DNA from 3 places in the Pseudomonas sp. 13B_2.1_Bac1 genome. Region 3 is predicted to be linked to each of the others. Evidence: predicted binding sites of a transcription regulator. Region 3 holds the regulator's gene; each other region holds the start of a gene.

What was found. Region 3 encodes FliA, which starts transcription of late flagellar genes. Its sites were predicted from a motif close to CTAAAGTTTNNNNNNNNNNNGCCGNTAA; they were not measured.
Region 1: NTD80_RS04665 (methyl-accepting chemotaxis protein) is a predicted target of FliA. The motif match lies at 1,158-1,185, and genes of this name have one in related genera.
Region 2: NTD80_RS11480 (methyl-accepting chemotaxis protein) is a predicted target of FliA. The motif match lies at 815-842, and genes of this name have one in related genera.

Annotation. Positions count from the first base shown of each region.
Region 1 is NZ_JANLOH010000018.1:134,534-136,720, reverse strand. Features, by position in the region: gene NTD80_RS04665 (methyl-accepting chemotaxis protein) at 1-1,090, opposite strand, end outside; gene NTD80_RS04660 (undecaprenyl-diphosphate phosphatase) at 1,315-2,145, shown strand; gene NTD80_RS04655 (DUF1294 domain-containing protein) at 2,142-2,187, shown strand, end outside.
Region 2 is NZ_JANLOH010000049.1:80,198-82,384, forward strand. Features, by position in the region: gene NTD80_RS11475 (LysR substrate-binding domain-containing protein) at 1-763, shown strand, start outside; gene NTD80_RS11480 (methyl-accepting chemotaxis protein) at 942-2,187, shown strand, end outside.
Region 3 is NZ_JANLOH010000114.1:53,489-55,675, reverse strand. Features, by position in the region: gene fleN (flagellar synthesis regulator FleN) at 1-714, shown strand, start outside; gene fliA (RNA polymerase sigma factor FliA) at 711-1,451, shown strand; gene NTD80_RS29825 (chemotaxis response regulator CheY) at 1,622-1,996, shown strand; gene NTD80_RS29820 (protein phosphatase CheZ) at 2,015-2,187, shown strand, end outside.

The DNA of each region.
Region 1 (2,187 bases), on a different contig from region 3:
TCACTTCGACGGCCTGGCGGATGGTGCCGGAGAGGTGGTCGATCTGCTGCAGGCTGCCGTCGATATTGACCTGGCCTTGCTGGGCCTGGACCTGGGCGTCGCGCATTTCGCTGGCGGCGTGTTCGGCGTTCTTGGCCACGTCCTGCACGCCATAGGTGACCTCATTGATCGCGGTGGCCACCAGTTCCATCTGCTGGGACTGCTGCTGGCTGCGAGCATGGGCCTGAGTGGCGTTGGTGCCCAGCTCCCTGGACGACTCGCCGAGCGCGTTGGCGCACACCTGCAACTGACTGACCACCTGGCGCAGCTTGGCGGTGAAGCTGTTGAAGTGCCGGGACAGTTGGGTGACTTCGTCGTCGCCGTGGGTGTCGAGGCTGCGCGTGAGGTCGCTTTCGCCACTGGCGATGTTGCCCATGGCGTTCACCGCGGCCTGCAATGGCTGCACGATGCTGCGGGCGATCAGCGTGACCAGCAGGGCCATGACCAGCGCGATGCCCAGGCCGATCACCGAGGCTTTCCACACCTGGCCGCTGAACTCGGCCTGCACATCATCCACGTACACGCCGGAGCCGATGATCCAGCCCCACGGCTCGAACAGCTGGATATACGAGGTTTTCGCCACGGGCGCTTCGGCGCCGGGTTTCGGCCAGCGGTAGTTGACGATGCCGGCGCCCTTGGCCTTGGCCAGGATCACGAATTCGTTGAACACCGCAAACCCATCGGGGTCACGGATGGCCGAGAGGTTCTGGCCGTCCAGCTTGGGGTTGGCCGGGTGCATGATCATCACGGGGGTGAGATCGTTGATCCAGAAGTAGTCGTCATGGTCGTAGCGCAAGCCGCGCACCGCGCTCAAGGCCTGCTTCTGCGCAGCGTCACGGGTCATCACGCCGGTGGTTTCGAGGCTGTGATAAAACGTCAGGATGCCGCTGGCGGTCTGGACCACGTGCTGGGTCTGCTGGCGTTTGGCCTGGTACAGGTCGTCATGAATCTGTCTGAGCATCAATAAACCCAGGGCAAACAGCATCAGCACGGCGACTATCAGGATCAGCCAGAGGCGCCGACTGATCGACATATTGCGCAAACTGTTCATCGTCCTGTCACTCCGTGCTTTTTATAATTGTGGGTGCTGCATCGACTTTTACGCCTTGTCTGATAGGCTTTCGGCCTGCAATCGCAAAACCTGAGTACTGCCTGATTTTTCACAGAATTTTTGCAGGCCGGCGTTGAGAATCAACGCCGGGCCTTGGGTGTGCCCGTCAGTGAACATTAAAAGATAAACCAGGCATGCGATTGAGCATGACCTTTGGGGGAAGTATGGATTTGTGGACCGCCGCACAGGCATTGATTCTCGGCGTGGTGGAGGGGCTGACGGAGTTCTTGCCGATCTCCAGCACCGGCCACCAGATTATCGTCGCCGACCTGCTCGACTTCGGCGGCGAACGCGCCATGGCGTTCAACATCATCATCCAGCTCGGCGCGATCCTCGCGGTGGTCTGGGAGTTTCGCCGCAAGATCCTCGACGTGGTCACCGGCCTGCCGACCCAGCGCAACGCCCAGCGCTTCACGATCAACCTGTTGATCGCGTTCCTGCCGGCGGTGGTGCTCGGGGTGATCTTTGCCGACTTGATCCACCACTACCTGTTCAACCCGATCACCGTGGCCACGGCCCTGGTGGTGGGCGGCGTCATCATGTTGTGGGCCGAACGGCGCCAGCATGAAGTGCACGCCGAAAGCGTGGACGAGATCACCTGGAAAGACGCGCTGAAGGTTGGATTTGCGCAGTGCCTGGCGATGATTCCGGGCACCTCGCGCTCGGGCTCGACCATCATCGGCGGGTTGCTGTTCGGCCTGTCGCGCAAGACCGCCACCGAGTTCTCGTTCTTCCTGGCGATGCCGACCATGGTCGGTGCGGCGGTGTATTCGGGCTACAAGTACCGCGACCTGTTCCAGCCAGCTGACCTGCCGGTGTTTGCCATCGGCTTTGTCACCTCGTTCATCTTCGCGATGATCGCGGTCAAGGGCCTGCTCAAGTTCATCGCCAGCCACAGTTATGCGGCGTTTGCCTGGTACCGCATTGCGTTCGGCCTGCTGATCCTGGCGACCTGGCAGTTCGGCTGGATCGACTGGGCGGCCGCCAAGGCATGATGATCCAGCACCCGCGCCTGAAGGCGCTGATCTTCGTGCTGC
Region 2 (2,187 bases), on a different contig from region 3:
CCAGCGCAGCGGCCGCAACCTGCAGCTCACCGAAGCCGCGCGCCTGTTGTTGCCTGGGGTGCGCGAGGGCTTCGCCGCGCTCGAACGTGCCTGCCATACCCTGAACGCCGAAGATGACATCCTGCGCATGAAGGCGCCGTCGACCCTGACCATGCGTTGGCTGCTCGCACGACTCAGCCGTTTTCGGGCGTTACAGCCGGGCAACGAAGTGCAATTGACCAGTGCCTGGATGAGCGTGGACGAGGTGGACTTCAACCAGGAGCCCTTCGACTGCGCGGTGCTGCTGAGCTACGGGCATTTTCCGGCGGACTGGGAGGCCAGCTACCTGTTTCCTGAACTGTTGATCCCCGTCGGCGCCCCGAACCTGTTGGCGGATGGGCCCTGGGATGCCGCCCGGCTGGCCACCGCCGAGTTGCTGCACCCGACGCCGGACCGGCGCGATTGGCGCAATTGGCTGGAGCGCATGGGGTTGTCATCCCAGGTGTCGCTCAAGGGCGGGCAGGTGTTCGATACCCTCGAGCTGGGCATGATCGCTGCCGCGCGAGGCTACGGCGTGTCGATGGGCGACTTGCTGATGGTGGCTGAGGACGTGGCCCAAGGGCGGTTGAGCCTGCCGTGGCCGACCGCCGTGGCCAGTGGTGAAAATTATTACCTGGTGTGGCCGAAGACCCGCCCCGGCGGCGAGCGTTTACGCCGGCTGGCAGACTTCCTACAGGGAGAAGTGCGGGCGATGGTTTTACCGCCGGTCGAGCGCCTCGATTGAGTGGCCCAAGGCACGGGTGCGCAACCGTTTGCGAGATACCCCTGTGATTCGCTCAAGTATTTCCCGCGTCCGCCGAAGTAGGTGTGTTGGAACCATCGTGCACCAACGCTTCCCATTAGATAATTTGCCGAGCAGCGCTATGAGATCAGGATGATCCTGGCCTCGGCCAGGAGCCGTCATGTCTCAACCTCGCGCCCGGATTGCCTCACAGTTAGGCCTCGCATTAGCCGTGATACTGGCTGTTGTCATCAGCGGTAGTACGGTATTCGCCTTGCGTTCCCTGGACTCCGCCAACCTCGACACCCGCGAAGAGCACCTGGCCAGCGAGGCGCGGCTGCTCGCCGATCAACTCAACACCTTCCACAGCACCTTGCGCGAAAGTACCCAGCGCTTGAGCGGGCTGTTTGAAAAGCGCTTCGGCGCCGGGTTGAGCGTGCATGCGGATCAACCGGTTACCGTCGCCGGGATGCAGACGCCAGGCCTGTACCTGGGCAATGACGTGTTGAACAACGATTTCGATGAGGTCGATGAATTCAAGGACACCTCCGGCGGCGTGGCCACGGTATTTGTGCGCAGTGGCGAAGACTTCATTCGTGTCAGCACGTCCTTGACCAAGCAGGATGGCAGTCGCGCCATCGGCACGGTGCTGGATCATCAGCACCCGGCGTATCAGCGCCTGCTTGCCGGGCAGAGTTATGTGGGCCGTGCGGTGCTGTTCGAACGTTCCTACATGACCCAGTACACACCGGTGCGCGACGCGGCCGGCAAGGTGATCGCGGTGCTGTTTGTCGGCTTCGACTACACCGACGCGCAGAATGCCCAATTCGAAAACCTCAAGCGCTTCCGCATCGGCAAGACCGGCTCCCTTGCGTTGCTGGACGAACAGAAGCGCTGGCTGGTGCCGCCCGCTGGTGTGCAGGCACTGGATCAGGCAATCCCGGTGATGCTCGACCTGGCGAATAAGCCGGGCGAGGGCCGTTTCTGGAGCGACAAGAACGAAGACTTTTACAGCGTCTCGGTGCCCTTCGAAGGCGGCCCGTGGTCGGTGGTCGCGAGCATGCCCAAGGCTGAGATCCGCGAAGTCACCTGGGCCGTGGGTATCCGCCTGGTGATCGGCAGCGTGCTGGCGATGCTGTTCGCGGTCGGCGCGGCGGTGTGGCTGTTGCGCAGCAAACTGCAGCCGTTGAGTGATCTGGTGAGTCAGGCCGAGGCCTTGGGTGCCGGTGATTTGAGTGCACGCTTGAACGTGTCCAGCCATGACGAAATCGGCCAGTTGGCACGCAGCTTCAACCAGATGGGCGAGGCGCTGTCGACCATGGTTTCGCACATTCGCAGCGCAGCCGAAGAAGTTAATAGCCGTGCCCAGGCCTTGTCCGGTTTGTCCGGCGGAGCTTATGAGGGCATGGAGCAACAGTCGGGCGAAA
Region 3 (2,187 bases):
CTGCTGGATGCTGACCTGGGGCTGGCGAACGTCGACGTTCTGCTGGGGCTGACGCCCAAACACACGCTTGCCGATGTGATCGAAGGGCGCTGCGAGCTGCGCGACGTGCTGCTGCAGGGCCCTGGCGGTATCCGCATCGTGCCGGCCGCCTCCGGCACCCAGAGCATGGTGCACCTGAGCCCGGCGCAGCATGCCGGCCTGATCCAGGCGTTCAGCGATATCGGCGACAACCTCGACGTGCTGGTGATCGACACCGCCGCCGGGATTGGCGAGTCCGTGGTCAGCTTCGTGCGCGCTGCGCAGGAAGTCCTGTTGGTGGTCTGCGATGAACCCACCTCGATCACCGACGCCTATGCCCTGATCAAACTGCTTAACCGTGACTACGGCATGAACCGCTTCCGCGTGCTGGCGAACATGGCCCAGAGTCCACAGGAAGGGCGCAATCTGTTCGCCAAGTTGACCAAGGTCACGGATCGCTTCCTCGATGTCGCCTTACAATACGTCGGCGCAGTTCCCTACGACGAGTGTGTACGCAAGGCTGTGCAAAAGCAGCGTGCAGTCTACGAAGCGTTCCCTCGTTCCAAATGCGCCTTGGCGTTCAAGGCTATTGCCCAGAAGGTCGATACCTGGCCGTTGCCTGCCAACCCTCGGGGGCATCTGGAGTTTTTCGTCGAGCGATTGGTGCATCAGACGAGCGCAGGACCGGTGCTATGACATCCAGCGGCTACAACCTTTACAAGAAATCGGCACGTGACAGCCAGGGTGAATTGATTGAGCGCTATGCGCCGCTGGTCAAGCGCATCGCTTATCACTTGCTGGCACGCCTGCCCGCCAGCGTCCAGGTCGAAGACCTGATCCAGGCGGGCATGATCGGCCTGCTCGAAGTGTCGACCAAATACGACGCGAGCAAGGGCGCGAGTTTCGAGACGTATGCGGGTATCCGCATCCGTGGCGCGATGCTCGATGAAGTGCGTAAAGGTGACTGGGCGCCGCGTTCGGTGCATCGCAATACGCGCATGGTCAGTGACGCAATTCGCGCAATTGAAGCAAAAACCGGTCGCGACGCTAAAGATCACGAAGTTGCGGCCGAACTCCAATTGAGTCTCGACGATTACTACGGGATTTTGAACGATACCTTGGGCAGCCGCCTGTTCAGTTTCGACGACCTGTTGCAGGACGGCGAACACGAAGGGCTGCACGAGGACGGCGCGAGTGCTCATCTGGAGCCGTCGCGCGACCTGGAGGATGAACGCTTCCAGGGTGCGTTGGCGGACGCGATTGCCAATTTGCCGGAGCGTGAGCGACTGGTGTTGGCGCTGTACTACGACGAAGAGCTGAACCTCAAGGAAATCGGTGAGGTCCTGGGGGTCAGCGAATCGCGGGTCAGCCAGTTGCACAGCCAGTGCGCAGCCCGCTTGCGGGGGCGTTTGGGAGAGTGGCGAGCGCGCTGACAGGCAGTGTTGGGGAGCACTGCAAACCACACCGCGAGGGTGATTGACCCTCGCGGGATCGGCCCGTGGTGCCCCCGGCAGTCCTTTTTGTGTAATGCCTGTTGATTGAAATGGCGCGTCCAGGTGCTGGGCGCGTTTAAGACTGCTTGGAGGTCGAATTGGACAAGAACATGAAAATCCTCATCGTTGATGACTTCTCAACGATGCGGCGGATCATAAAAAACCTGTTGCGTGACCTTGGGTTCACTAACACGGTCGAGGCGGATGACGGCATTACGGCGATTCCGATCCTCAACAGCGGGAGCATCGACTTTCTGGTAACGGACTGGAACATGCCGGGCATGACCGGTATCGACTTGCTGCGCCATGTGCGCGCCGACGAAAAACTGCGCAGCCTTCCCGTGCTGATGGTGACCGCCGAAGCCAAGCGTGAGCAGATCATCGAAGCCGCCCAAGCCGGGGTCAACGGTTACGTGGTCAAGCCATTCACTGCATTGGCCTTGAAAGAGAAGATCGAAAAAATCTTCGAACGCATCCACGGCTAATGCCATCGCGGGGGAGCTATGGAGCATAAAGAAACGTCACAGGGAGACTTTGAGTCGACCCTGAAAAAGCATGCTCACCAGTTGGTCGACAGCCTTGAAAAAGGCCAGTTCGGCGACGCGGTGCAGTTAATCCATGAGCTCAACCAGACCCGTGACCGCGGCCTGTATCAGGAAGTGGGCAAGCTCACACG